DNA from 2 places in the Halomonas garicola genome. Region 2 is predicted to be linked to the other one. Evidence: predicted binding sites of a transcription regulator. Region 2 holds the regulator's gene; the other holds the start of a gene.
The links. The regulator FNR, encoded in region 2, switches genes on or off when oxygen is low (the NO sensors DNR and NnrR bind a similar motif). The targets are predictions, from matches to a motif close to TTGATNTANATCAA.
Positions count from the first base shown of each region.

Region 1: a site for FNR is predicted at 4,226-4,239, ahead of ccoM (cytochrome c oxidase subunit CcoM). Genes of this name have one in related genera too.

Region 1 is NZ_AP043931.1:1,401,513-1,415,769, reverse strand. It holds gene ACZ46Y_RS06950 (MurR/RpiR family transcriptional regulator) at 1-49, shown strand, start outside; gene ACZ46Y_RS06945 (glycerophosphodiester phosphodiesterase family protein) at 46-804, shown strand; gene ACZ46Y_RS06940 (proline--tRNA ligase) at 1,128-2,846, shown strand; gene ACZ46Y_RS06935 (lytic transglycosylase domain-containing protein) at 2,851-3,444, shown strand; gene ACZ46Y_RS06930 (DUF1328 domain-containing protein) at 3,586-3,741, opposite strand; gene ccoM (cytochrome c oxidase subunit CcoM) at 4,005-4,115, opposite strand; gene ACZ46Y_RS06920 (FKBP-type peptidyl-prolyl cis-trans isomerase) at 4,285-4,797, opposite strand; gene ACZ46Y_RS06915 (AmpG family muropeptide MFS transporter) at 4,907-6,259, shown strand; gene ACZ46Y_RS06910 (SEC-C domain-containing protein) at 6,256-8,073, opposite strand; gene ACZ46Y_RS06905 (ABC1 kinase family protein) at 8,150-9,439, opposite strand; gene ACZ46Y_RS06900 (DNA topoisomerase III) at 9,591-11,513, shown strand; gene ACZ46Y_RS06895 (invasion associated locus B family protein) at 11,725-12,249, shown strand; gene ACZ46Y_RS06890 (ketopantoate reductase family protein) at 12,245-13,153, shown strand; gene ACZ46Y_RS06885 (enoyl-CoA hydratase/isomerase family protein) at 13,150-14,257, opposite strand, start outside.
Region 2 is NZ_AP043931.1:2,412,245-2,426,501, reverse strand. It holds gene ACZ46Y_RS11700 (sodium:solute symporter family protein) at 1-1,424, opposite strand, end outside; gene ACZ46Y_RS11695 (DUF4212 domain-containing protein) at 1,431-1,691, opposite strand; gene ACZ46Y_RS11690 (hypothetical protein) at 1,830-2,012, opposite strand; gene ACZ46Y_RS11685 (DUF294 nucleotidyltransferase-like domain-containing protein) at 2,011-3,825, shown strand; gene ttcA (tRNA 2-thiocytidine(32) synthetase TtcA) at 3,950-4,858, shown strand; gene fnr (fumarate/nitrate reduction transcriptional regulator Fnr) at 4,868-5,620, opposite strand; gene hemN (oxygen-independent coproporphyrinogen III oxidase) at 5,702-7,096, opposite strand; gene ACZ46Y_RS11665 (sulfite exporter TauE/SafE family protein) at 7,181-7,894, opposite strand; gene ccoS (cbb3-type cytochrome oxidase assembly protein CcoS) at 7,875-8,126, opposite strand; gene ACZ46Y_RS11655 (heavy metal translocating P-type ATPase) at 8,123-10,582, opposite strand; gene ACZ46Y_RS11650 (FixH family protein) at 10,582-11,145, opposite strand; gene ccoG (cytochrome c oxidase accessory protein CcoG) at 11,151-12,584, opposite strand; gene ccoP (cytochrome-c oxidase, cbb3-type subunit III) at 12,745-13,674, opposite strand; gene ACZ46Y_RS11635 (cbb3-type cytochrome oxidase subunit 3) at 13,671-13,895, opposite strand; gene ccoO (cytochrome-c oxidase, cbb3-type subunit II) at 13,899-14,257, opposite strand, start outside.

The sequences.
Region 1 (14,257 bases), 1.0 Mb from region 2:
CACCCGCTTTGAGCAGCGCATGCGCGAACTGGGTGCCTACGTCGAATGAGTCCTGTCGCAGCGCACCCCGCCGCTGCCCTGCCGCCGGTAATCGGCCATCGGGGCTACAGCCGGCGTGCCCCGGAAAACACCCTGGCCGCGGTGCGCGAAGCCCACCGCGCCGGCATTGGCTGGGTCGAGCTCGACGTCCAGCTGCTGGGCGACGGCACGCCGGTGATCTGGCACGACCGCGACGTCAACCGCTGCTCCAACGGTCGCTCCCGGCTTACCCGGCTGGATCGCGAAAGCGCCGCCCGGCTCGACGCCGGCGCCTGGTTCGGCGAGGCCTTTCACGGCGAGCCCGTCGCCACCCTCACCGACATGCTTACCCTGCTGGCACGCCTGAGCATGGGGCTGAACCTTGAGCTCAAGGTCAACCGCGGCCACGACCCCGTCGCGCTTGCCCGGCAGGCCGTGCCCGCCGCGCTTGCCGCACTGCCACCCGAACGCCTGCTGGTGTCATCGTTCAGCCAGCCGGCGCTGGCCGCCGCGCGCGAGATCGCCCCGCCCGAAGCGCTGGCGCTGGGCATGCTGTATAAGCGGCTGCCCGCCGCCTGGGCCAGGCAATGCGCGGCGGTGGAGGCCTTCAGCGTGCATCTGGACTGGCGCTACGCCACCCGGAGCCAGTTCGGCGCGATCCGCCGGGCGGGCTACGCCGTGCTGTGCTATACCGCCAACGACCCGGCGGCGTTTGCCCCCTTCTGGCAGTGGGGCGCGCGCAGCGTGATCAGCGACGACCCGGCGGCCTTTTCGCCGCCCCGATAAGCCGTTAGCCTTGCCTTAGGCGCCTTCTCCGCAGGGCAATCGCAGTTGGAGCCGGGAACAGGTCGAAGAGGGGGTTCTACGCCAAGGATGGCGTAGGTAGCGTCCAGGGATGGATTCATAGCGCCCCCTCGCAGACCTGTTGACGGCTCAATCCGGATGACTGGGGCTAATAACTGCAATAGCCCTGGCCTTCCCCGCCCTTTCTTTGCCGCGCTTCGCGCTTCGCCGTACAATAGCCGCATACCCGACTGCCGGCGCTCCGCCGGCAGCGTTTTTTGCGCTTTTTGTGAATCGTCTGCCCAGCTTTAAGGATCGTTGTCCCCATGCGCGCCAGCCAACTGTTGATTGCCACCCTGAAAGAAACCCCGGCGGATGCCGACGTCATCAGCCATCAGCTGATGCTGCGCGCGGGGATGATCCGCCGGCTGACCTCGGGCCTTTACACCTGGCTTCCGCTGGGGCTCAAGACCCTGCGCAAGGTCGAAGCCGTGGTGCGCGAGGAAATGAACCGCGCCGGCGCTCAGGAGGTGCTGATGCCCGCGGTGCAGCCCGCCGAGCTGTGGGAAGAATCCGGCCGCTGGGAGGAATATGGCCCCGAGCTTCTGCGCCTGAAGGATCGCCACTCCCGGGACTACTGCGTCGGCCCCACCCACGAGGAAGTGATTACCGACCTTGTGCGCAAGGAAATCGCCAGCTACAAGCAGCTGCCGATGAACTTCTACCAGATCCAAACCAAGTTTCGCGACGAGATCCGCCCGCGCTTCGGTGTGATGCGCTCTCGGGAGTTCATCATGAAGGACGCCTACTCCTTCCACGTCGATGAGGCCTCCCTCAAGGACAGCTACCAGGTCATGTACGACGCCTACACGCGCATTTTCACCCGGTTGGGGCTGGAGTTCCGCCCGGTGATTGCCGACAACGGCTCCATCGGCGGCACCGGCTCCCACGAGTTCCACGTGCTGGCCGACTCCGGCGAGGACGATATCGTCTTCTCCACCGGCTCCGACTACGCCGCCAACATGGAAAAGGCCGAAGCGCTGGCCGCGCCCCTGGGCAGCGACCCCGCCCGGGCCACCCCCGCCGAAGCGCTGCGCCTGGTCGACACGCCCAACGTCAAGACCATTGCCGACCTGGTCGAGCAGTTTGATCTGCCCATCGAGAAAACCGTCAAGACGCTAATGGTCCACGGCGCCGACGGCGGGCTCGTCGCCCTGATCATCCGCGGCGACCATACTCTGAACGACGTCAAGGCGGAAAACCTGCCCCAGGTCGCCACTCCGCTGACGCTTGCCGGCGAAGACGAAATTCGCGCCGCGGTGAACGCAGGCCCGGGCTCGCTGGGGCCGGTCAACCTTGATCTGCCGCTCATCATCGACCGCAGCGTGGCGCTGATGAGCGACTTTGCCGCCGGTGCCAACGTGGAAGACAAGCACTACTTCGGCATCTGCTGGGAGCGCGACGCCGCCCTGCCCGAAGTCGCCGACCTGCGCAACGTCGTGGAAGGCGACCCCTCGCCGGACGGCCACGGCACCCTTGCCATCAAGCGCGGCATCGAAGTGGGCCACGTCTTCCAGCTGGGACAGAAGTACTCCGAGGCCATGAACGCCACGGTGCTCGGCGAGAACGGCAAGACCAGCCACCCGTGGATGGGCTGCTACGGCATCGGCATCACCCGGGTGGTGGCCGCCGCCATCGAGCAGAACCACGACGCCGCCGGCATCATCTGGCCCGACGCCATCGCCCCCTTCCAGGTAGCGCTGGTGCCGATGAACGCGCACAAGTCCCAGCGCGTGCGCGAAGAAGCCGAGCGGCTGTATCAGCAGCTCAGCGCCGCCGGCTTCGACGTGCTGCTGGACGATCGCGACACCCGGCCGGGGGTGAAGTTTGCCGACCTGGAGCTGATGGGCATTCCCCACCGCATCGTCATCGGCGACCGCGGCCTGGACAGGGGCGAGCTTGAGTACAAGGGCCGCCGGGACAGCGACGTGACCATGACGCCGGCTGACCGGATCGTGGCGTTTCTGGAAGAAAAGACGGTCTAGCGCCATGCCCCGACCCGCGCGGAGACGACACTCGCAGCGGCGAGGGCCGCGCCTGGCGAAGCGCCTGAGCGGCGCTTTGTGCGGGCTCGCTTTCGGGGCTGGTGTCGCCTTCGCCGAGGTTCAGCCCACTTTCGATGCCGCCAGGCCCGATGCCCAACGGCAGCAGGGGCAGCGGCGCTTTCATGCCGCCATGGACGGCCGGCTGGCGGCGTTCATGGGCGACGTAAAAGCCCGCGAAACGCTGCTGGCGCGCCTTTATCGCGAAGCCCGGCTCGCGGGGCTTCCGCCGTCGCTGGTGCTGGCGCTGATCGAGGTGGAAAGCGCGTTTCGCCCCGGGGCGGTATCGCCTGCCGGCGCGGTGGGGCTGATGCAGATCATGCCGTTCTGGATCGACGAGCTGGGCCTGGCCGCCGACGACCTGAAGGCGCCCGAGCGCAACCTGCGCTACGGCTGCACGATTCTTGCCTACTACCTGGCACAGGAAAACGGCGACTTCACCCGGGCGCTGGCACGCTACAACGGCAGTCTGGGCCGCACCCGCTACCCCGAGCGCGTGCTGAATACCTGGCAGAGGCGCTGGCAGCTGGACTCCCCTTGAGCGTTGCCCGCCCCTTAACAGACTCGCGCCCTGCTCGTACATGCCAAAGCGTACGAGCAGGGCGCGAGGCTATTTGACGCTGCCCCTGGCAAACCCTGCACCTGATTTACCTGGGTACCGGGTACTCCATAGGCGATGACGTCATCGGCGTCCCGTCACCAGCGACACCACGAACAGAATCAGGAAAATGACAAACAGCACCTTGGCAATCGTCGCGGCGACGCCGGCCACGCCACCAAAGCCGAAAAAGGCGGCGACGATGGCGATGATCAAGAAAAGCACAGCGTTGTTCAGCATGGGCAGCTCCTTTGGGTGAGCGCTCGCGTGCGCCCAGATTTGGTTGTATTGTTACTATTAACCGCATTAGTGAACGCTTGTCAATTCTGCCGACGGCCATTGTCCGTCCGCGCATAAAAAAAGCCGGCTCCGAAGAACCGGCGACTGAAAGCCTCGGGATTCTCCCTCGGCCTTCCCCCTGACGACTGGTAGCACCCAGTAACGCTTTTCTTTTTCTCCCCTGTTGCCCCTGACTTACCGCTTTGTTTGCTTAGTTTGTTTGCTTAGCGTTTCCGGCGGTGGTCGCGCACGATGAAAACGACCCACCCAACCATGAAAGCGATCATCATACCGACAGTGATCAGGCCGAAAATGACGGCATCATCCCAATACATAGCCTTGCTCCCGCCGCGATGTGTTGGCTCCATACTAGGCAGGAAACGGCGAACAAAAACTGACGTGGATCAATTACCCCGGCATCGTCATCGCGCTGCGGCGGGGGGAGTTGATCCACGTCATCTTTACTCTTAGCGGGCTACGTTAATCGCCCCGGAGCCAACCGCGCTAGAGCACCTTGCTATCCTCGACGCTTGAGGCGTCGACGTCGGGCGCCAGGGGGTGACCCTTGGCCAGCTCCGCCCGGGTGGCGTCGCGCACGCCCACAATGCGCACGTCGTAGCGCAGGGTGCGGCCGGCCAGCGGGTGGTTGGTATCCACCGTTACCTTATTGCCGTCAACGGCCAGCACGGTAACGACCTGGGGGCCGGCCTCGCCTTCGGTTTGAAAACGGCTGCCCGGCGTCGGCTCGGCGGCGCCAAACGCCTCGCGCCCCACCTCGCGCACCAGCGCTTCGTCGCGCTCACCGTAGGCCTCGGCGGGTGACAGCGTCACGCTCGTCTCGTCGCCCGCCCGATGGCCAGCAAGCGCACGCTCGAGCCCGGGCACGATATTGTCGTGGCCGTGCAGATACTCAAGGGGCTGGTTCCGCGCGGCGGAATCGTCAAGCACCCGGGGGTCCTTGAGAACGTCCGTAAGAACATAGTGCAGGGTGACCACAAGGTGCGCGGCAATCGACATGGAAAACTCCTCTCCGGTAAGCTGTCGGGCGGTTTTGAGCGCCGCGGCAGTATAACATCGGTGCGGCTTGTTCAGCCGTTAGCGATTTCCGTTAAGGAGCCCTATTTCCATGCCCACTCCCGACGCCCGGCGCAGCTGGCGCGAATCCCTGGCCGTTTACGCCCGCGCGCCGGTCGTCGCCATGCTGTTTCTGGGCTTTTCCGCCGGTCTGCCGTTTTTGCTGGTGTTCTCGACGCTCTCGGCCTGGCTGCGAAGCGCTGGGGTGGAGGTCGCGGCCATCGGCTTTTTCGCCTGGATCGGCATGCTCTATTCGATCAAGTTCTTCTGGGCGCCGGTGGTGGACCGCGTGACGCTGCCGCTGCTGACCCGGCTGCTGGGCCAGCGGCGCAGCTGGATGCTGCTCGCCCAGGCGACGATCGCCGCCGGTCTTGTCGGCCTTGCCGCCACGCCGCCGGTGGGCAACCTCGGCTGGGTGGCAGGCTTTGCCCTGCTGGTGGCCTTTGGCTCGGCCACCCAGGACATCGCCATCGACGCCTTTCGCATCGAGTCGGCAAGCGATGACATGCAGGCGGCCATGGCCTCGACCTACATCATCGGCTACCGCGGGGGGCTTCTGGCCGCCGGCGCCGGCGCGCTGTACGTGGCCTCGGCGGTCTCCTGGCACGCCGCCTACCTGACCATGGCAGCGCTTACGGGCGTGGGCATGGTGACGGTGCTGATGCGCCCCGAGCCCCAGCGCCTGGCCGCCGGCAACAAGCCCGTGCTCGAGCCCCGGGTGCGCGCCTTCCTGCGTAAAACCCGCGGCCAGCCGCGAATTTGGCGGCACGTCGGGGCCTGGGTCATCGGCGCGCTGGTGTGTCCGTTTACCGACTTTTTTGTCCGCCACGGCGTGAAGGCGCTGGCGCTGCTGGCGTTTATTGCGGTGTTTCGCATTAGCGACCTGGCCATGGCCTCCATGGCCAACCCGCTTTACATCGACCTGGGCTTTTCCCTGGCGACCATCGCCAACGTCACCAATATTTTCGGCATTGCCATGAGCATCGGCGGCGGCGTGCTCGGGGGGCTTTTGGTGGTGCGCTACGGCATCGGACGGATGCTGGTGGCCGGGGCGCTCATGACCATGCTGACCAACCTTTTATTTGTCGCCCTGGCGCTGATAGGCGACAGGCTGCCCATGCTGGTGGTCACCATCGTCGGCGACAACCTGGCCAACGGCCTGGCAAGCGCGGTATTCATTGCGTTTCTGTCGAGCCTCACGTCCCGGGCCTATACCGCCACCCAGTACGCGCTTTTTTCCTCGCTGATGACGCTGCCCGGCAAGTTTTTAAGCGGCTTTGGCGGGCTGGTGGTCGAGGCCCAGGGCTACGCCAGCTTTTTTACCCTGGCTTCGCTGCTGGGCATCCCCGCGGTGCTGCTGGCCGTCTGGGTCAGCCGCGGCATGCCCCGGCGTCCCGGCGCCTAGCGGTGCTCGCCGAGCCACTCGAGCGCCCCGGCAGTGGTGCGCCACTGGTCGCGCATTAGCGTGCGGTACTGCCAGGCCTCGGCCTTGGTGCCGGGGTCGATGCGCCCGGCCTTGTCCGGCAGCGCCGGGCGCGGACTTTCGGCGCAGAGCATGTCCAGCGCGTAGCGGCTGTGGCGCTTGACCTCTGCAAGCGCCGCTTCAGCCTGCTCCCAGCGCTCCAGGCGATACAGCGCCAGAGTGCGCCCCATGAGGATATTGAGCCACAGCGACCCGTCGTCTTCGGCGTTCTCGGCCAGAGCCAGGGCTTCGCGGTTGCGCTCGTCGCGCAGCAGCTGGTCGAGCACCAGCTCGCGCAGCCCGAGGCTATCCTCCTGGTTGATGGCGAGAAGCTGCTCGGCCAGCCGGCGCGAGTGCTCCCGGGCGCCGCGCTCCATGCCCACCACCAGCGCCAGCCCGGTGCGCAGCAGAAAGGCGTTGTCGCCGTCGTCCCAGCACAGGCTGCCCTCGCCTTCGGCCCGGGCCTGCTCCAGCCAGCGCGAGAGCCTTTGCGCCAGCGGCTCAAGCAGGCTCGGCGCCATCCACGGCAGGCTGCCGAAACGGCTGGTCAGCGCAAGCGTCAGATCCTGCACCACCTGGGGACAGTCCAGCCACTCGGGGTTGGCGCAGAGCTCGGACATCCACTCGACGGCGTTGCCCCAGGGGTCGTCGCGAAAGCCCAGCGCCACGTCCTCGTCGACCATGACCTGAAAGGCCGCGTGCCAGGCGGCAAAGAGCGTGCTCTCCCGGGCGCTTTCGCGGTAGACAATGCGCCGGGTATCGGCATCGACGTCAAACGCCAGCTTGGGCGCCACGGGCAGCGCGGCGAGCAGCGACTGCAGGCTGATCAGCGGCGTGGCCAGGTCTTCTTCGGCGCTCAGCAGCTGGTCGGCCAGGGTGGCGCCGGGGTTGTCGGCCAGGGCGGCGAGAAAGTCGAGCTGGTCTTCGTCCAGCTCGCCCTGGCGCAAAAGTCGACGGTACCAGAAGTCCGCTCGCTCCCGGGCCTCTTCCTCGTAGCCTTCGTGGAGCAGCAGCATGGCCTCGATGTAGGCAAGCGTCGGCGAGTCCGGCAGCGCCTGCTGGGCGCGGACAAAGGCGGCCCGGGCACTGTCCAGGTCGTCGTTGTCCAGGTGCGCCAGGCACAGGCGCTCGAGGGCCACGCCGCGCAGAAACAGCGGCCCGCGCTCGAGCACCTCGTCCAAAAGCTCGGTGCGCTTGCGGGTAAAGCCGCGCTCCTGGAAAAGATCGAGCAGGATCTCGAACGCCGGCTCGGCCTGTTCCGGCAGGCGCGACCAGTCCCGGCGGTCGAACAGCGACTCGAGCACCTGCATGGCGCGGCCGGTCTGGCCGCTTTCCGCGGCCACCAGGCCGGCTTCCAGCAGCGCCTGGGCCGGGGCCTCGCCGCTGTCAAGCGCGGCCTTGAGCGTGGCCCCTTTCCACTCGCGCAGCGAGAGCATCCACATCATCTGCTCGGGGATTTCGGTCAGAAACTCCACCCGGGCGCAGCACTGCTTGTACTTGCGCCCGGAGTCGCACCAGCAGGGTTCGCTGGGCCCCGGCTTGGCCAGCGGCTCGCTGGCAAAGCCCCGGCGCTCCAAAGGCGTCTGGGACCATAGCACCGGCGCCAGCGCCTGCGCCGTGGCCACGTCGCCGTTGAAATAGTCGCCGCCCTCGGCGCGCACCCAGATCATGAAGTCCGGGTAATGCTCTTTTTGCCTGATTGCCGCGAGCGCCGCCGAGGCAAAACCCAGCAGCTGATCGACCCATACCGCCAGCATTGCCGTCTCCATTGTCTGTCACCGGCGCAAAAAGCGCGCGGAATAAAGCGCCGTAGTCTAGCATGTCCGCGCGCGGCTACGCAGGTGGCGATGCAGGCGGCGATCGCCGCGGCGCGCCCGGGGCGGCGTGCGCCCACGCCAGCAGCGGCTCGCAGCGTTGGTGCATGCCCAGCCGGGCGCCCAGGCGCACCATGTTCCAGTAGTGGCCGTTGAGCGCCCGGGACAGCAGCAGCGTATCCGCCGGGGGCTGCAGGCGGTCCATGGCTGCCCACACCCGGGGCGAGAGCTCGCGCAGCCGGCGGTGCACGCGCACGTCGGCAAAGTCCTGCTCTCCCGGGGCAAAGAGCGGCGCTACGGCCTCGGCGGCTTCGCGATACAGCGCCAGCGGCGCGCCCTGCCCCTGGCGCCCGCCCAGGGCCAGCATGGCCTCGTCCATGGCCATGGGATCGCCGACAAGGGTGGCCTCCAGCAGCGCCATCATGGTGACGAGGCGGGCTTCGGGCACCGCTATCACCGCGCCGAAGTCGTAGATGATCAGCCGCGACTCGGCGTCCACGGCAAAGTTGCCGGCGTGGGGGTCGGCGTGGAGCTCGCCGTAGGTAAAAAGCTCCTCGGTCAGCCAGTCGGCAAGAGTAGCGGCCACCTGCTGGCGCAGGGCGTCGTCGGCCGCGGTTACTTCGTCAAGGGGCGTGCCCGCCAGGTAGCGCATGGCCAGCACGCGCTCGCCGCACAGCGACTCGATCGGCTCGGGGATGCGCAGCCGCGGCTCGTGGCGGTAGCGCTCCCGGTAGCGGGCCAGGGTTTCCGCCTCGGCGCGGTAGTCCAGCTCGTCGCGAAGCCCGGCGGCCAACTCCTCGAACAGCGCGTCCAGCCGCGCCGGGGAGACGTTGAACCAGCGGCCCAGCCGCATCATCCGCTTGACCTGGCGCAGATCGCCTTCCAGGGCGTCGGCAAGGCCCGGGTACTGCACCTTGAGCACCAGCGTCTCGCCGTCTCGGGTGACGGCCCGGTGCACCTGGCCCATGGAGGCGCTGGCAAAGGGCGCCTCTTCGATATGGCGAAACCGGGCCTCCAGGTCGCCGTACTCGGCCTGAAGCGTCTCGCGGATGCGCGGCCAGGGCATGGGCTCGGCCTGGCGCTGCAGGCGGGCCAGCTGGTCGGCAAGCTCCGGCGGCAGCACGTCGTCCCACTGGGCCACGATCTGCGCCAGCTTCATCGCCGGGCCGCGCAGCTCAGAGAGGCCGTCAAACAGCGCCTCGCCCAGGGAGTCCCAGTTGGCGCTGCCGCCCATGCGGTTTTTCAGCATCGCGCCGCCGGTGCGCGCGCCGAGTCCGAAAAGCCGCCGCGTTCTGCCACGTTCACGCATCGATGAATCCTCTGCACGGAGATATCGTACAAAAGCTATACGAAATTCAACAAAAAGCAAAGCATGGTCAATAGACCGCCGCCGCAGACGGGCCGCCCGGCGGCGCCGGCTCTGCTACCATAACGTTTCGCTTTTTATCCGAGTGCGCCCGATGCGTTTGATCATTGCCGAAAAGCCCAGCCTCGCCCGGGCCATTGCCGATGCGCTACCCGAGCGACCCCGCCGGGACGAAGGCGCGCTGTACGCCGGCGACACCGTGGTGACCTGGTGCTTGGGCCACCTGCTCGAGCAGGCCCCGCCCGAGGCCTACGACGCCGCGGATAAACAATGGCGGCTCGACCGCCTGCCCATTGTGCCCGCGGCGTTCAAGCACGTGCCCAGGCCCAGGGCACGCGGCCAGCTGGCGGTGATCCGCCGGCTGCTGAAAAAGGCCGATACGGTGGTCCACGCCGGCGACCCGGACCGCGAAGGCCAGCTTCTGGTGCAGGAAGTGATCGAGTATCTGGGCTACCGGGGGCCGGTCAAGCGCCTGCTGATCAACGACCTTAACCGGCCGGCGGTGACAAAGGCGCTTGGCCAGCTTGCCGACAACGCCGACTTCGCGCCACTGTACCGCGCCGCCCGGGCACGCTCCCGGGCCGACTGGCTGTACGGCATCAACCTCACCCGGGCGTGGACGCTGCTGGGCCGCCGGGCCGGGCACGACGGCGTGCTTTCCGTGGGCCGGGTGCAAACGCCGGTGCTGGGGCTGATCGTCCGCCGGGACGCGGCTATTCGCGACTTTGTCCCCCGGCCGTTCTATCCGCTGTGGGTGGACGTCCGCGTGGCCGATGGTGAGCTGCGTGCCTGGTGGGTGCCCGGGCCGCCGCACCCGCTGGATGACAAAGGCCGGCTGCTGGACCGCACCCCGGCGGATGCCCTGGCCGAGACCCTGCCCGGCCGCGAAGGCCAGGTAGTTAAACTTAATCAGCAGGAAAAGCGCCAGGCGCCGCCGCTGCCCTATTCGCTGTCGGCGCTGCAGGTCGACGCCGCGAGGCGCTACGGGCTTTCCGCCAAGGCGGTGCTGGACACCTGCCAGGCGCTTTACGAGCGCCACCGGCTGATTACCTACCCGCGCTCGGACTGCCGCTACCTGCCAAAGGCACACCTGGCAGAGGCCCAGCAGACGCTTGCCGGCGCCTGCCGGTCGGACGCCACCCTCAAAGGGTGGTTCGACGACGCCGACTTCGGCCTGCGCTCGAAAGCCTGGAACGATAGCAAGGTTGGCGCCCACCACGCCCTGGCACCCAGCGGCAAGACGCCGAGCTTTGATCAGCTGTCCGCCACTGAGGGCAAGGTGTTTCGGCTGATTGCGCGCAACTTTCTCGCCCAGTTCTACCCGCCGCTTGTCACCTTCGAGACCAAGGCCGAGCTAGCTATCGCCAATGAGGCCTTTCGCGCCGGCGGCCAGCAGGTGCTCGACCCGGGCTGGAAGCCGCTTTTCACCACCCGGGAAGAGGCCCCGCCGCTGCCGGCCATGACCGAGGGCGAGGCGTGCCGGGCGCTTGCCGCCGGCGTGGAGGCGCGCGAAACCCGCCCGCCTGAGCCGTTCACCGACGCCAGCCTGATCAAGGCGATGATGAATATCGGCCGCTACGTCGAGAATCCGGACGTCAAACGCACCCTGCGCGATACCGACGGCCTGGGCACCGAAGCCACCCGGGCGGGCATCATCGAAACCCTGGTCGCTCGCGGCTATCTGGTGCGCCGGCAAAAGGCCCTGCGCGCCACCCGGCTGGGCGCGGCGCTGATCGGCGCGCTGCCCGAGGCCGTGGCCACCCCGGAGCGCACCGCTCTCTGGGAGCAGCGCCTAAGCGCCATCGCCGAGCGTCAGGACGACGACGGCGCCTTTCAACAGGCGCTGCTCGAGGACCTGCGCGGGCTGCTGGCCCAAAGCGACGCCGGCCGGCTGCACCAGAGCCTGCAAAGCGCGCAGGGCGAAGCCGCGCCCGCCCCATCCGCCAGGCCCGGACGGGCGCGCAAGAAGGCCGCCAAGCGGGGGCGCACCGGGTCGCGCCCACCCAAACGCCCCTGACACTGCCCTGCTCTCAGCCATTAACGCCGCGGCAGCGACGCATCGCGGTTGCATCGGGCAGCCCCGCTCCGGCATCCTTGGTGGGTCATCCCGACCCGATACTCGCCAGAGCGGGACGTTGCGTATTGCCCCGGCGTCAGGCACCGTGCCGGCTATTCAGCGCTACCGGCGTCTCTTCCAGGGAAATAAAAAGGACAGGAGAACTTGCTTCATGTTTGATCAACTTGCGTTACGCCTACGCACCGCCGGCCTGCTGGGCCTGCTGGGCCTGATGGCCCTGTCGCCGACGGCGTTCGCCCAGGATGCCGGCCCGGCCATGGACACCGAGACCTTTAAGGACTGGGACGTCAACTGCCCGGTCAATTCAAGCGAAGGCAACTGCGCCATGACCCAGATGATCGAGGACGCAAGCGGCGAGCCGGTGCTGCGCGTGGTCGTCGGCAATCCGCCCCAGCTGGACAGCGCCGCCATGACCATCCTCACGCCGCTGGGCGTGCGCCTCGCCGCCGGCCTGCAGCTCCAGGTCGACAGCAACGAGCCGGTGGGTATGCCCTACCAGGTCTGCCTGCCCCAGGGCTGCCGCGCCGACCTGCCTCTCCCCGCGGAGCTTGTGTCCCAGCTGCGCGGCGGCAGCACGGCAACGATCAGCATGATCGATCCCGACGACCAGCGCGTGGATCTGGACGTCTCGCTGATGGGCTTCACTTCCGCCAAGCAGTACCTCGACCAACATTAAGGCGCATCACGTCATCGTCGGCCCCGGCGCGCTGGGGCGCACGCTCGCCCACACGCTGGCCGGGGCCTTCCCGGTCACGCTGATCGCCCGCCGCTCCCTGCCTGCCCGCCAGGCGCTCACCACCCCCGAGGGAGAGACCGTCACGCGGCGGCTGCCCGCCGCCGGCATGGCGGCGCTTGACGCCACCACCCCGGCGTTTCTCCATCTGACGACCAAAGCCTACGCCGCCGAAGCGGCGGCCGAGGCCGCGGCGGAGCGTATCGCCCCCGGCACGCCGCTGGTGCTGTGGCAAAACGGCTTTGCCGTGCAGCCGCGCCTGACCGCGCGCTGGCCGGGGCCGGTGCTCTGCGCCTCGACCACTGAGGGGGCGTACGTCATTGACGATGCCACCACGGTGCACGCCGGGCGCGGCGCCAGCGTCATCGGCGATCTGGCGGGCCGCCACGCGGGCCTTGCCCGGGCCCTGGCCCGGGCGCTTGACCGAGCTGGCCTGGCGGCAAGCGCTGTGGACGACATCGAGACCCGGCTGTGGCAGAAACTGGCGGTGAACGCCGCCATCAACCCGCTGGCAGCGCTTTACGAAGTGCCCAACGGCGCGCTTGCCGAGGCGCGCTTTGCCGCCGAGCGCGAGGCCGTTATCGCCGAGGTCGCGGCCATCCTTGCCGCCGACGGCGTGCCCCCGCCGAAAGGTGAGGGCAAGGACGGCTGGCGGGACCTGGTGGAAGGGGTAATGAAGACGACCGCCGGCAACCGCGCCTCCATGCTCCAGGACATCGACGCCGGGCGACCCACCGAGCGCGACGCCATTCTGGCACCGCTCATCCGCCGGGCCGACCATCACCGCCTGCCCTGCCCCGAGATTGGCGCGCTGAACGCCCGGCTGGCCGAGAAAGAAGCCCGCTAGTCAAGATCGGCCAGCGGACTTTCCTCCCAGAGATCGGCCAGCATGGTCTCGACAAAGGCCGGCTCCACGTCGGCCAGGCGGGCATAGCGAAACTGCGGATCGCGGTCTTTATCCACCAGCAGCGCGCGCACCCCCTCGGCGAGATCACCCAGACGGCAGCACTGCACCGAGAGCGCCAGCTCCGAGCGCAGCACCTGGGCCAGCGACATGTACCGGGTGCGGGACAGCTGAGCATCGATCAGCTTGATCGACAGCGGGCTGCCGTTGGCCAGCGTCTGCCGGGCACGGGCAAGCCAGTCGGCGTCGCTTTCGTCGTCAAGAATCGCGGCCACCTGCTGCTCCACGGTGTCGTGATCCATCAGCTTGCGCACCCGCTCGGCGTGCTCCGCCGTGGGCGTGGGCATGGCGTCAAAGAGGCCTGCCTCGTCGGCTTCGCGCTCCAGACCGCGGAGCACGTTGCTGACCACGCCGTGAGCGTCGCGCGCCGCCGCGGGCCAGTCGGCGTCAGCCAGCTCCCGAAGCAGCGCCTCCCGGCTATCGCTTGCCAAAAGCCGGTCGGCAAACCCCAGCCGGCGGGCGTCCCGGGCGTTGAGCTGGCTGCCGGTGAGCGCCAGAAAGCGCCCCATGTTCCCCGGGAGAGGGTTAAGAAACCAGCTGGCGGCGACGTCGGGGTAGAGGCCGATGGTCACCTCGGGCATGGCAAGCCGCGTGGTTTCGGTGACCACGCGGTGGCTGCCGCCGCTGAGCAGGCCCATGCCGCCGCCCATGACGATGCCGCTACCCCAGACGATCACCGGCTTGGCATAGGTGTGCAGGGTGTAGTCCAGGCGATACTCCCGGGCAAAGTAGCGCTCGGCGAAGTCCGGCGCCCCCTGCAGCGCCTCGGCGGGCACCTCGTCCGGCGCGGTGATCCCGCGGTACAGCGCCACCACGTCGGCCCCGGCGCACAGGGCCTTGTCGCCGGCGCCGCCGAGCACCACGGCGGCAAGGCCGGGATCGTCTTCCCAGGCCGCCAGCCGCGCCAGCATGGCCTCGATCATCTCAAGCGTCAGGGCGTTGAGCGAGCGCTCGGCGTTGAGCCGAATCTCGCCAATGCGGTAACCA
Region 2 (14,257 bases):
GCGGCAAAACCGGGCGGATTGAGTCCCAGGTAGGTGGCGAGCAGGATCGCCCCGGCCATGGAGATCCGCGCGGCGAGCATTTCTCCCTTTTCGGTGATGTTGGGATTAAGGGTGTTTTTGATCAGGTCGTGGCTTACCGCCGATGAAATCGCCAGCAATAGCCCCGCCGCCGTCGAGAGCGCTGCCGCCACGCCGCCGGCCGCAATCAGGCCGATGACCCAGGGCGGCAGGTTGGCGATTTCGGGGTTGGCCAGCACCAGGATGTCGTTGTTGACCGCAAGCTCGTTGCCTTCCCAGCCGAACTCCTCGGCCTTGTCGGCAAAGGCGTCGCTGTCGTCGTTGTAGAGCTGGATGCGATCGTCGCTGTTCTTGTCCTCGAAGGTGATCAGGCCGGTGTCTTCCCAGGAGCGGATCCAGCCGGGGCGATCTTCATAGAGGATGGGGTTTTGCGCGGCGGCGTCGTAGTCCTCGGTCTGCTGCGCCATGTCGGGGTATACGGTGGTCAGGAGGTTGAGCCTGGCCATGGAGCCTACCGCCGGCGCGGTGACGTACAAAAGGGCGATGAACACCAGCGCCCAGCCCGCCGACCAGCGCGCGTCCGCCACCTTGGGTACGGTGAAAAAGCGAATGATGACGTGGGGTAGCCCGGCGGTACCCACCATCAGCGACAGCGTAAACAGCACCATATTGAGCTTGTTGTCGACGTCGGCGGTGTAGGCGTTGAACCCCAGCGCAGTCACCACCTGGTCGAGCTTGTCCAGAAGCGGCATGCCGGATTCGGTATGGGTACTGAACATGCCGAACATGGGGATGGGGTTGCCGGTGAGGTGCATGGCGATGAATATCGCCGGAATGGTGTAGGCGATGATCAGCACCACGTACTGGGCTACCTGGGTATAGGTGATGCCCTTCATGCCGCCGAACACCGCGTAGAGGAACACGATCAGCGCGGCAATCCAGATGCCCAGGGTGTTGGACACCTCAAGAAAGCGCGAGAACGCCACGCCGGCCCCGGTCATCTGGCCGATGACGTAGGTGGTCGACGCAATGATCAGACAGACCACGGCGATCAGGCGCGCCGTGTTGCTGTAGAAGCGGTCGCCGATAAAGGCCGGAACGGTGAATTTGCCGAACTTGCGCAGGTAGGGAGCAAGCAGCATGGCAAGCAGCACATAGCCGCCGGTCCAGCCCATCAGGTAGGTCGAGTTGGCGTAGCCGCCGGCGGCCAGCAGCCCTGCCATGGAAATAAACGACGCCGCCGACATCCAGTCCGCCGCCGTGGCCATGCCGTTGGTAATGGGGTGCACGCCGCCGCCGGCAACGTAGAAGTCCTTGGTCGAGCCGGCGCGCGCCCAGACGGCGATGCCGATGTAGAGCGCGAAAGAGGCGCCCACAAAGAGTATGTTGATGATGAACTGATCCATGCTGGCTTACTCCCCGAGGCTGTATTTGGCGTCGAGCCGGTTCATCTTCCAGGCGTAGAAGAAGATCAGCGCGATAAAGGTCAAAATCGAGCCCTGCTGGGCAAACCAGAAGCCCAGGTCGGTACCGCCGATGGGGATACCCGCCAGCAACGGGCGAAACAGAATGGCGCAGCCGTACGAGACAAAGGCCCAGACGACCAGGCAGCCAAGGATGGTGCGCACGTTGGCTTTCCAATAGGCCGCAGCGTTGGTGTTGTCATCTGCCATGGCGTAGTTCTCCGCTTGTGATTGTTTAAGGTTGGAGACGGTATGTAAGTGCCGTCGCGCACGGGCGGTGGCCCGGCACAACGTGCTTTTATAGTGGGCAAAAAGCGCCAAAAAGAAATCCAGACTTTGGTCTCTACACTAAGGTATCAATCGCCCGGCACTCTCCATGGTGTAGGCCGTGGTGTGGATCGTGGTGTGGGTCGTGGTGGAGGTGATGCTGATATAAGCGGCGCTGATGAATATGACGATGGTATAGGTGCCGGCGCGCGCCATAGCGACGATACTGCCGGTATCTGCCTTTCTTGTTGCCGGGGGTGTCATGGTTGATGTCGAGCTGTCCCAGCCGCCTTTTTCCCTGCTCGACGCGGCGGGGCGCGAGCATGCCCGGCGCGGCATGGACATCGCCTGTTTCGAGCGCGGCGACATCCTGCTGGATACCGGGCAGGCCGGCGAGTTTCTTTACCTGATCCACCGGGGCGAGGTTGCCGAGGTGGACCCGACGCTGCCCGACGCCACCGCGCGCATCGGCCTTTATACCGCCGGCGACGTGTTCGGCGCCATCAGCATCATCAACGGCCAGAGCCGCTACCGCTTTATCGCCGAGCAGGAGTGCGTGTGCTACCTGGTGCCCAAGGTGCTTTTTCAGCAGCTGTGCCGCGCCTGCCCCGAGTTTGATGCCTATTTTCGTCAGTCGCTGGCGCGCAAGGCGCGCCGGCTGACGGAAAAGCGCGCCCAGGGCGGGGTGACCATGGCCGGCTTCATGCTGGCCAAGGTGCGCGACTGCATGCGTACGCCCCGCCGGCTGGCGGCCGGCACCGATATCGCCGAAGCGGTGGCGCAGCTCAACCGTCATCACGTCGACAGCCTGCTGGTCGAGGGGGAAGACGGCTACGGCATGCTGACCAAGACCGACCTGCTCAACGCCATGGTGCTGGACGGCGCCTCGCGGCAGAGCCCGGTGGGCGAACTTGCCCGCTACGCGCTGATCACGGTAACGCCTGAGCAATACCTGTTCGAGGCGCTGGTGCTGATGACCCGCCGTCAGGTGTCCCGGGTGGTGGTGCTGGAAGGAGAGGCGCCGGTCGGCGTGGTCGAGCTGACCGACGTGCTGAGCTATTTTTCCAGCCGCAGCTACGTAGTGAGCCTGCAGGTAGAGCAGGCCGCCGACCTGGAGGCGCTGGCCGCGGCCAGCCGGCGCACGCCGGAGCTGGTCAGCGCGCTGATGGCGCAAGGGGTCAAGCTGCGCTTTGCCATGGAGCTGCTGGCAGCGCTCAACGGCCGGATCATCCACAAGGCCTGGACGTTCTGCGTCGAGGCGCGCTATCAAAGCGCGAGCTGCCTGATGGTAATGGGCAGCGAAGGCCGCGGCGAGCAGATCTTGAAGACCGACCAGGACAACGGGCTGATCCTTGAAGACGACCTGGACTGGCCAGGCGCCGACGACACCATGCAGCGCTTCAGCGACGCCCTGGCGACGCTTGGCTACCCGCCGTGCCCGGGGCATATCATGGTCTCCAACCCCGAGTGGCGGGGCAGCGTCAGCGAGTGGCAGGCGCGCATTGCGCGCTGGGTCGCCGCCCGGGACGGCGACAGCCTGATGAAGCTTGCCATCATGCTCGATGCCCACGCCGTGGCTGGCAACGCCACGCTGCTCGAGCGCGTGCGCGAGACGCTGTTTGCGCATTGCGCCGACGACGAGCTGCTGCTCTCCTACTTTGCCCGGGCGGCGCTGCGCTTCTCGACGCCGTTGACCCTGTTTGGCTCGCTGAAAAAGCCCCAGCACGGCATCGACATCAAGAAGGGCGGCATTTTTCCCATCGTTCACGGCGTGCGCACCATGGCGCTTGAGCGGCGCATCAAGGCGACCTCGACCTTTGCCCGGCTGGACGCGCTGGTGGCAGACGGCCGGCTGAAGCGCCGCTTTGCCGACGACGTTGGCGAGGCGCTGTCGCTGTTCAGCGAGCTCAGGCTCAAGGGCCAGCTGGCGGAGGACGAAACCAGCGGACAGGGCCGCGACCGGGTGGTGGTGCAGGCGCTGTCGTCCCTTGAGCGCGACCTCTTGCGCGAGGCGTTGCACATCGTCAAGGATCTTAAGCAGCGGCTGTCGCACCGCTACCACCTGGAATATGCCTAAGCGGCCGTCAATGTTGGTGGGGCGGCGCCGGGTGTTGCTACAATAGCGGCCATGTATTTCGCGTCGTGGCGCCGTCCGACGTCACTCGCCGCCCCCTTTTACCACCAACACGCGCAGATTCCCCATGTCGCATCCCGATCCCGTGCAAGCCCATGATTCCGTCGTTTCCGCCGCCTTAGAAGACGACGCACCGTCGGCAGACGACGTGCGCCGCAAGCGCGACTTCAACAAGCTGCAAAAACGCCTGCGCCGCCAGACCGGCAACGCCATTATCGACTACCGCATGATCGAGGAAGGCGACAGGGTGATGGTGTGCCTGTCCGGCGGCAAGGACAGCTATACCATGCTTGAGATGCTGCGCAGCCTGCAGCGCAGCGCGCCGGTGCGCTTTTCGCTGGTGGCGGTCAATCTCGACCAGAAGCAGCCGGGCTTTCCCGAGCACGTGCTGCCCGACTACCTGGACGGGCTCGGCGTGGACTACCACATCCTCGAGCGCGACACCTACTCGGTGGTCAAGGAGAAAACCCCCGCGGGCAAGTCGACCTGCGCGCTGTGCTCGCGGCTGCGCCGGGGCTCGCTTTACGGCTTTGCCGAAGAGATCGGCGCCACCAAGATAGCGCTTGGCCACCACCGCGAAGACATTCTGGAGACGCTGTTTCTCAATATGTTCTTTGGCGGCAGCCTGAAGGCGATGCCGCCCAAGCTGCTCTCCGACGATGCCAAAAACATCGTCATCCGCCCGCTTGCCTACTGCAAGGAAGCCGATATCGCCGAGTTTTCCCGGCAGATGGCATACCCCATCATCCCCTGCAACCTGTGCGGCTCCCAGCCCAACATGCAGCGCCAGAACGTCAAGGCGATGCTCAATGACTGGGATAAAAACCATCCGGGCCGGCTGGAAAGCATGTTCAAGGCGGTGACCAACGTCGCCCCGTCCCAGCTTGCCGACCGCGAGCTGTTTGACTTCGAACGGCTGGAAGCCAGCCAGGCCGAAGCGCTGGCCGGGCGCATCCAGGCCGTCAACGTCGGCTGACGGCGGCCCTCAGGAGCTGGCGGCTTCCTGGGCCTCTTCTTCGGCCAGCGCCAGCAGGCGCTGCATTCCCAGAATGTTCACCTCGCGGCCGGAGACGGCCACCAGCTCCTGGGTTTGGAAGCGGCTCAGAATGCGGCTGACGGTTTCCACCGCGAGGCCCAGGTAGTTGCCGATGTCCGCCCGGGCCATGGAGAGTCGAAAGCTGTAGGGCGAGTAGCCCCGGCGGCGGAAACGATCGGACAGCGTGATCAGAAAGCTGGCCATGCGCTGGTCGGCGGTCTTGCGCGACAAAAGGCGCATCATGCGGCGATCGTCGCGCAGCTCCTTGCTCATGCTGCGATATAGCTGAAGGCGCAGCTCCGGCAGCTCTTCCGAGAGCAGATCGAGGCGGTCGAAGGGGATCTCGCAGACGGTAGTGGTCTCCAGGGCGATGGCGCTGCCCGGGTAGCTTGACTCGTCGATGCCGTCGAGCCCGACCAGTTCGCTTGGCAGGTAGAAGTTGGTGAGCTGGTCGTTGCCGCCGCCTTCGATGGCAACCTGCTTGAGGCTGCCCGAGCGAACGGCAAAGACGCTGGTGAAGGTATCGCCCTGGCGAAACAGCGGCTCGCCCTTTTTCAGCGGCGCGCGCCGCCGAATGATGGCGTCGAACTGACTCATGTCGTCAAGCTCGAGGGCAAGCGGCAGGCACAGCGAGCTTAAGCTGCAGGTCTGGCAGCGGGTTTCGTGGAGCAGGGGGCGCCGACGGCTGAGTGGTTCCGGCATGCAGTCCTCCGTGAAGTAGGTCACGGCGCTATTATGGAAGCAAGCGCGGGTAACCCACAAGCCGCCGGTGACGCTTTGCCGCTAGCGGTGCGCGTCGAACGCTCGGGCCAGCCGGTGGAGCACCAGCCGTCCGTCGGGCGTAGCGCTCAGGATATCGCCGTTTCGCTCGACTAGCCCGTCGTGGTGGGCGTCGTCCAGCCGAGCCAGCGCCGCGGCAAAATAGCGCGGCGCGTCAATCCCGAAACGCCGGCCCAGGGCGGCAAGGTCCAGTTGGGCGTCGCACATCAGCCGCTCGATGGCGGCGCGGCGAATGTCGTCATCGCGCTCAAGGCGCAGGCCGCGCGCGGTAGCCAGGCGGCCGTCGTCCAGGGCGCTGGCGTAATCGCCGAGCCGGGCGGGGTTCTGCGCGTAGGCGTCGTCGATACGCGAGGCGGCCGATACGCCAAGCCCCAGCAGGTCGCAGTGGCCGTGAGTGGTATAGCCCTGGAGGTTGCGCCCCAGGGTCTGCTGCCGTGCGGCCACGGCGAGGCTGTCGTTTGGCCGGGCAAAGTGATCCATGCCGATGTGCACATAGCCTGCTCGGCCGAGCTGCTCGGCGGCCAGCTGCAGCATGGCCAGGCGGTCCGCCGCGGCGGGCAGTTGGGCGCTGTCGATGCGCTGCTGGCGCGGCCCCCGCCGGGGGCGATAAGCATAGTCCTTGTGAACATAGTCCTGGAGGGTGATGCGCGCCGGGTTCAGCTCGATGACGTCGGCCAGGGTGGCGGCGAAGCTGTCTCGGGTCTGACGGGGCAGGCCGTAGCCGATGTCCAGGTTCAGCGAGCGAAAGCCCAGCCGGTGGGCTTCTTCCATCAGCGTTTCGGTCATGATCCGCGGCTGCTCGCGGCGGATGGCCTGCTGCACCTCGGGGTTGAAGTCCAGCACCTCCAGGCTCAGCCGGTTGAAACCCAGCACCTGCAGGTGGCGCAGGGTGAAGACGTCGGCTTCGCGGGGATCGATTTCAATGGCGTAGTCGCGCTCCGAGGATGACGACAGACCGAAGCGGGCGTCAAGGCGGTCAAAGAGGTCGCTCATCTGGGAAAGGGAGAGAAACGTCGGCGTGCCGCCGCCCCAGTAAAGCTGCTCCACCGGGCGCGTGCGGTCCAGATGGCGGGCGGTAAGCACCATTTCCCGATCCAGCCGCGACAGATAGGGCTCGGCCCGGGAGGTGTCGCGGGTGATGATGCGCGGGCAGGTGCAGTAGCCGCAGCTTTGGCGGCAAAAGGGTACGTGCACGTAAAGCGAAAGCCCGCGGCCGCCGGCGTTGCTGCGCTCAAGCGCCCGGCAGAGGTCGTCGCCGCCGAAGGCGTCGTGAAACGCCCCGGCGTTGGGGTACTGGTGATAGCGCGGGCCGCCGGCGCCGTGGTGGCGGCGCAGGGCGTCCTGGCGGGCAGCAGTCAGCGCTGCGGCATCGAAAAACAAAGGGGCAGCGCTGGCCATGGCAGACAACTCCGGTGGGAAGAACGCAAGGATGATGCTGCCATCCTAGCGCCGGGCCCGAGGGCAGGAGTTGAGCTATATCAATTAAGCGCCGGACATTTCCGCCACGGTGGCCATCTGGTACGTCGACCACAGCTGCCACAGGGCAAAGCCGATAATCAGCAGAGCGGCGACGGTGCGGGTGGCCGGGTGGCGAATCAAGGCGCTTAACTGGCGGGCGGCAAAGCCGGTCGCCAACAGCGCCGGCAGCGTGCCCAGGCCAAAGGCGCCCATGAGCAACGCCCCGCGCCCCGGGTCGGCCATGGCCAGGCTCCAGGCGAGCATGGAATAGACCAGCCCGCAGGGTAGCCAGCCCCAGACCGCGCCCAGGGCAAACGCCTGGGGCAGCTTGACCACCGGCATCAGCCGCCGACCGAAAGGTTCGATGTAGCGCCAGAAGCGCCGGCCTACGGCCTCGACCTTTAAAAGCCCTTTCCACCAGTTGGCGATGTACAGCGCCATCAAAATCAGCATCACCGCGGCGAATACCTGCAGCGCCAGGCGCGCCGCCGGGGTAACGGAGAACACCGTGCCAAGCGTTGCCACCAGCGCGCCGGCGATCATGTAGCTGGAAATACGGCCCAGGTTGTAGCTCAGCAAAAGCCCGGAAAGCCTGGCCGGGTGGCGCATGCTGGGCGGAACGGCAAAGGTCAGCGCGCTCATGATGCCGCCGCACATGCCGATGCAGTGGGCCCCGCCCATCAAGCCGAAGACAAAGGCCGCCAGCACCGGCGGCAGATCAAGGCCCGTGGGATTCATTGCGGTCGTCCTCCTTGCGCTGCTTTTGCCGCTCGCGTGCGGCCTCGGCGTTGTGCCGGCGGCGCTCGCGCTCTTCCGGCGTCAGGTCGTTTTCGTCCTCGTCAAAGAGAATGCGATACGCCGGTCCTTCCAGGTCGTCAAACTGGTTGTTTTTCACCGCCCAGAAAAATGCCCAGACGGCGATGCTCAAAAACAGCAGCGAGATGGGAATCAGCAGATAAAGAATTTTCATGCGGCCACCGGTGACGGAGAAGAGACGTGGGGCGCCGGCCGGGTTTTCCAGCGCGTCAGGCGCAGGGCGTTGCCCACCACAACAAGCGAGCTTGCCGACATGCCGATGGCGGCAAGCCAGGGCGGTACCACGCCGATGGCGGCGAGCGGCAGCGCCGCGGCGTTGTAGCACACCGACCAGACCATATTCTGACGCATGATACGCCTGGTGGCTCGGGAGATTTCAACCGCCTCGGCAATGCGTACAAGCCGGGGGCTGAGCAGTACTGCATCGGCCCGGGTGCGGGCAAGGTCGGTGGCGCTGTTCATGGCAATGGCAACGTCGGCGCCGGCAAGCACCGGTACGTCATTGATGCCGTCGCCCACCATGGCCACGGTTTCGCCCTCGGCCTGCAGCGCCTGGATGCGCTCGAGTTTGTTTTCCGGGCTTTGCCCGGCGTGCCAGGTGGCAATGCCAAGCGCCGCGGCAAGCTCGCCCACCGCGGCGGGGGTGTCGCCGGAGAGCAGCTCGACCTCAAGCCCCCGGGCTTTCAGCGCGGCAACGGTCTCGGCGGCGTCTTCCCGCACGGCGTCGTGGAGCCGGAACCAGGCCCGGGGGGCGCCGTCTTCGCTGAGCAGCAGCCACTGGCCGTTGTCCGGCGTGCCAGGCGGGGTCTGGCCGGCGGTGGCAAAGGCGGGTTTGCCCAGCCGCCAGCGTTGGCCGTCAATCCGGCCTTCGAGCCCCTGGCCGGTGACGCTAGCGATATCGTGGGCGCTGAGCGTGGCCTCGCGGTAGGGCGCAAACGCCCGGGCGATGGGATGCTCCGAGCGGGCTTCAAGCGCGGCGGCGAGCGCCCGGGCGCGCTCGGCGGAGAGGTTTTCGGCGAGCGGCCGGGTGTCCATCAGCTGCATTTCGCCCCGGGTGAGCGTGCCGGTTTTATCGAAAATGACCCGGTGCGCGCCGGAGAGCGTTTCCAGGGCATCGGCCCGGGTGACCAGCACGCCGCGCCGGCGCAGCTGGCCGTGGCCGGCGGTGAGCGCGGTGGGCGTGGCCAGCGCCAGGGCGCAGGGGCAGGTTACCACCAGAACCGAGAGCATCACCCAGAGGACCCGCGAGGGGTCGATAAACCACCAGACCACCGCCACCGCCGCGGCGACCATCAACAGGCGCAGGACGAACACGTGGGCCATGCGCGCGGCCATTTGCGCAAGCCGGGGGCGGCTGGCGAAGGCGCGGTCGGTGAGATCGAGGATGCCCGCCACCCGGGCGTTGGCGCCGGCTCGGGTGACGCGGATCACCAGCGGGTTTTCCATGTTCTGGCTGCCGCCGACGATACTTTGCCCGACGCCGCGAGTCACCGGCAGGTATTCGCCGGTGAGCATGGACTCGTCCAGGCTTGAGTCCCCCTGTTCGATGACGCCGTCGGCGGGGACGTCGTGGCCGGGCTTGATCAGCACTCGGTCGCCTTCGGCCAGGCGGTTGGCGGGTACGACGCGTTCGCTGTCGTCATCCTCGAGCCGGGTGGCCGAGGTCGGCAGCACGCCGCTCAGGGCGTTGCCGCTCTGACCGTTGCGCCGTCGGGCGCGAGCCTCGATGTAGCGACTGAACAGCAGGAAAAAGGCAAACATGGCCACGGAGTCGAAGTACAGCTCGCCTTCGCCGGTGATCACCGCCCAAGCGCTCGCCAGGTAGGCGCCGCCGATGGCGATGGACACCGGTACGTCCATGCCCAGCACCCGGGTCTTGAGATCGCGCCAGGCGTTCTTGAAAAACGGCTGGGCGGAAAACAGCACCACCGGCGTTGCCAGCGCAAACGACAGCCAGTGAAACAGCGCGTAGAAGTCGGCCGAGATACCGTCTTCTCCGGCGATGTAAATGGGGATGGAGAACATCATCACCTGCATCATGCCCACGGCGGCGACGATCAGCCGGCGAATGGTCATGCGCTCTTCGTGCTGCAGGCGCTTTTGCGCCTGATCCGGCTCGTAGGGCTGGGCGGTATAGCCGATGGCGGCCATTTCCGCGAGCAGCCGGGAGAGCTTGACGCGCTGGGTGTCCCAGGCGATCCGCAGGCGGTGGTGGGTCAGGTTGACCGCGCTTGAGGTCACGCCCTCCAGGGCGTTGAGCCGATGTTCGATCAGCCAGGCGCAGGCCGCGCAGGTAATGCCGTCAACGGCCAGGGTGGCGTGGACGCGGCCGTCGTCTTCGGGGTGGACGAAGCCCGCCTGCAGCTCGGGGTCGTCGAACACCGTCCAGGTATCTGCCCGAGCGGTTTGCTTGTCGTCGGGGCGCTCGGGAAGCTCGGTGCGAAAGCGGTAGTAGCTTTCCAACCCGCCTTCGACGATGGCGTGGGCCACCGCCTCGCAGCCGGGGCAGCACAGCGGGTGCTTCTCGTCGTCAAGTTCGATATACCAGGGTGCCCTGTCGGGCACCGGGTTGCCGCAGTGGTAGCACGCAATGGATGCGGTGGTGGGCATCAGCTCTCCGAGCGCTCTCCGGCGTTTTTCTGGCGGCCTCCGGGATGCAGCGTGATAGTGTTTTCCGTGGGAAAGCGGGCCTCGCCGACCAGCCGCCATTCAGGGTCGTCGGCCACGGGCTGAAGCTGCAGATACCAGCGGTATTGCAGGTTGTCGGGCCCCTGGGCGATGTAGCGACCTTCGCGCACGTGTTCCAGCGTGAAGGTCTGATCGCGGTCGTTTTCCGTGGGGAAGATCAGTTTGAGCTCCAGCACGTCGGGCCGGCGCTCGCCCTCCAGGTCGAGGACGATATCGCTGGTCAGCGCATCCACGCGTAAATCGCCGGCAAGGCCAAGCTCCCGGGCGCGTGTCTGCTTGGCCAGCACCATGTTGATTTCCTTGCCGTGCTCGTAGTAGTCCTCCTCGATCACGCCGTCGTAGTACATGAACGAAAAGATCGCGTACATGGTGCCAAACGCCACCGACGACAGCAGGATGCTGATCAGAAACCACGGCCAGAACTGCTTGTACCAGGGCTTGTAAAGCGACGAGCTGTCCGTGTCCGACGCGGAATCGCGTGCCATCGTGATTACCTCAGATTACCGATAAAGCGCGTGTCGCGCTCGAGTTGAATGCTGCCGTCGTCCTCGGCTTCAAGGGTAAGCACGATGGAGTGGCTCGGCTGTTCGATGACGTCGGGGTCGGCCTGGATGGTAACCACGGCCTTGCGCGACTCGCCGGCGGCGACGCTGATGGCTTGCTGGTCGAGCGAAAGACCGGGCAGCCCGGACACGCTCAGCCGGTAGGTGTGGTCGCGGTTGTCCAGGTTGCGCACCGTCAGGCTGTAGACGTTGCTGATCTGGCCGTCGCCGGTCATCTGGTAGAGCTGGGTGCGATCGCGCTCGGCATCGAAGTCCAGCGGCGTGCGGTCGCCGACCGCCCAGGCAAAGGCGCCGATCATCACCGCCAGGGCGATGAAGTAGCCGATCAGCCGGGGCCGCAGGATCTGGGTCTTTTCGCCTTCCAGGGAGCTTTCCGTGGTGTAGCGAATAAGCCCGCGAGGGTAGCCCATCTTGTCCATGACGCTGTCGCAGGCGTCGATACAGGCGGCACAGGTAATGCATTCATACTGCAGCCCGTCGCGGATGTCGATACCGGTGGGGCAGACCTGCACGCACAGGTCGCAGTCGATGCAGTCGCCGTAGCCGGCTTCCTTGACCTGCTCGTGGGAGAGGTTTCTCTTGCGCCGACCGCGGGGCTCGCCCCGGGCCGCATCGTAGGACACGATCAGCGTGTCGCGGTCGAACATGACTCCCTGAAAGCGGGCGTAGGGGCACATGTAGATGCACACCTGCTCGCGCAGCCAGCCGGCGTTCAGGTAGGTGAAGACCAGAAAGAAGCCCACCCAGAAGAACGACCAGCCGTTGGCGCTGAGCGTGAAAAGGTCCGGCACCAGCTGGCGAACGGGGGTGAAGTACCCGACAAAGGTGATCCCGGTCGCCAGTGCCACCACCAGCCAGGCGACGTGCTTGGCCGTCTTGCGCCTGAGCTTGTCGGCGTTCATGGATTGTTTATCGAGCTTCATACGGCGGTTGCGCTGCCCTTCGACGCGGTGCTCGATCCAGATGAACAGAAAGGTCCATACGCTTTGCGGGCAGGTGTAGCCGCACCAGACCCGGCCGGCAAACACGGTGATGAAGAACAGCCCGAACGCGCAGATGATCAAAAGCCACGACAGCAGGACGAACTCCTGGGGGTAAAACGTCGCGGTAAAAATATGGAACTCGCGGTGGGGCAGGTCGAACCACACCGCCGGGCGACCGCCAATGTAGAGCCACGGCAGCAGGAAAAACGTGAGCATTAGCGCCCAGTTGGCACTGCGCCTGATCTTCTGAAAAAGCCCCTTGATTTCGCGCACGTAGAGGTGGCGCCGCTTGGCGTACATTTCCTGGGTGACGGGCTGTTCGGGAGCATGATGTCCTACCGGATCCGGCGTGACGTCTTTGCTGGGAATCTTTTCCATGGCGGTATCGCAGCTCAGAAGGCAGTAAAACGGGGAGGGCAATAGCGTGCAGTAGCAGGCTATCGTTTCCTCTAGTGTACCGGATTATGCATAAAAAAAGGGTGCGGCTCCCGGCCGCACCCTGTTCTGTCCCCCGGAGATGATGCTCGGGGAAGGCGTCTTAATCGTCGTAGCGCAGGCTGTAAATGTAGGCGGCGACGAGATGCACCTTGTCTTCGCCGATGTAAGCCGCCTGGGCCGGCATATGGCCGTTGCGGCCGTTGCGCAGGGTCTGGCGAACGGAGTCGGCAACCGACTGGCCGGGCTTCTGGTACAGCCAGACTTCGTCGGTCAGGTCCGGCGCGCCCAGCGCCTGGTTGCCGGTGCCGTCCGGGGTGTGGCAGGCGGCGCAGACCGAGGTAAAGGTGCTCTGGCCCTTTTCGGCGCGATCCTCGTCGTGGTCCTCGCCGGAAAGCGAGAGCACAAACTGGGTCAGATTCTCGATGTTGTTCTCGCCCAGCTGCTGCCAGGACGGCATCAGGCCGTTACGTCCGTTGGTCAGCGTGGTCACGATGTTTTCCGGCTCGCCGCCGTACAGCCAGTCATCGTTGGTCAGGTTGGGAAAGCCGTAGCCGCCCCGGGCGTTGGAGCCGTGGCAGACCGCACAGTTGTTGAGGAAGATGCGCTCGGCCACCTGCATGGCTTCCTGATCCTTGGCCAGCTCAGGAATCTCGATTTCTTGATACTGCTCAAAAATCGGCGCGAAGCGCTCTTCCGCCTGGGCAACCTCCTGCTCCCACTGGTCTTCCTGGGACCAGCCCAGAAGCCCCTGGAAGTTGCCCAGGCCCGGGTACAGCACCAGGTAACCCACGGCAAAGACCACGGTGCCGACAAACAGCTGGAACCACCATTTGGGCAGCGGGTTGTCGTACTCCTCAATGCCGTCGGCGGCGTGGCCGGTGGTTTCCACGTTGCCTTCGGCGTCGGGCTGCTTGTCGGTACGCCGGTTGGACAGCAGAAACCAGGCGCTGAGTCCGATGGTGCCAAGCGAAATGATAATGACCCAGGCGCTCCAGAAGCCGGAGAGGGAGTCACCCCATAGATAGCTCATGTATTCTTGTCTCCCTTGTCTTGGCGGGATTCTGCCGCGTCCCTTGACGCGGCAGGCTGGTCACGGTTGGGTTGTTCGTCTTCTTCTTCGTCGGCGAAGGGCAGGTTGGCGGCTTCATCGAAGTCCGGCTTGCGACGCTTGGAGTAGGCCCACCAGATGATGCCTACAAAAGCGATGAGCAAGATGAGCGTGACGATACCCTGAAAGTCTCCCGAATCCATAACTTATCGAGTGCCCTCAAGCACGGTTCCCAGTTGCTGGAGATAGGCGATCAGCGCGGTGATCTCCTGCGTGCCGCTGACTTTTTCTTCGGCGCCTGCGATCTGCTCGTCGCTGTAGGGTACCCCGAGCGTTTTCATCGTGCGCATCTTGGCGGCGATATCGTCGCCGTCCAGGGTGTTTTCGAAAAGCCAGGGGTAGGCCGGCATGATGGACTCCGGCACGACGTCGCGCGGGTTGTACAGGTGGGCGCGGTGCCAGTCGTCGCTGTAACGGCCGCCGACGCGGGCCAGGTCTGGGCCGGTCCGCTTGGAGCCCCACAGGAAGTTGTATTCGTACACGCCTTCCCCGGCCACGCTGTAGT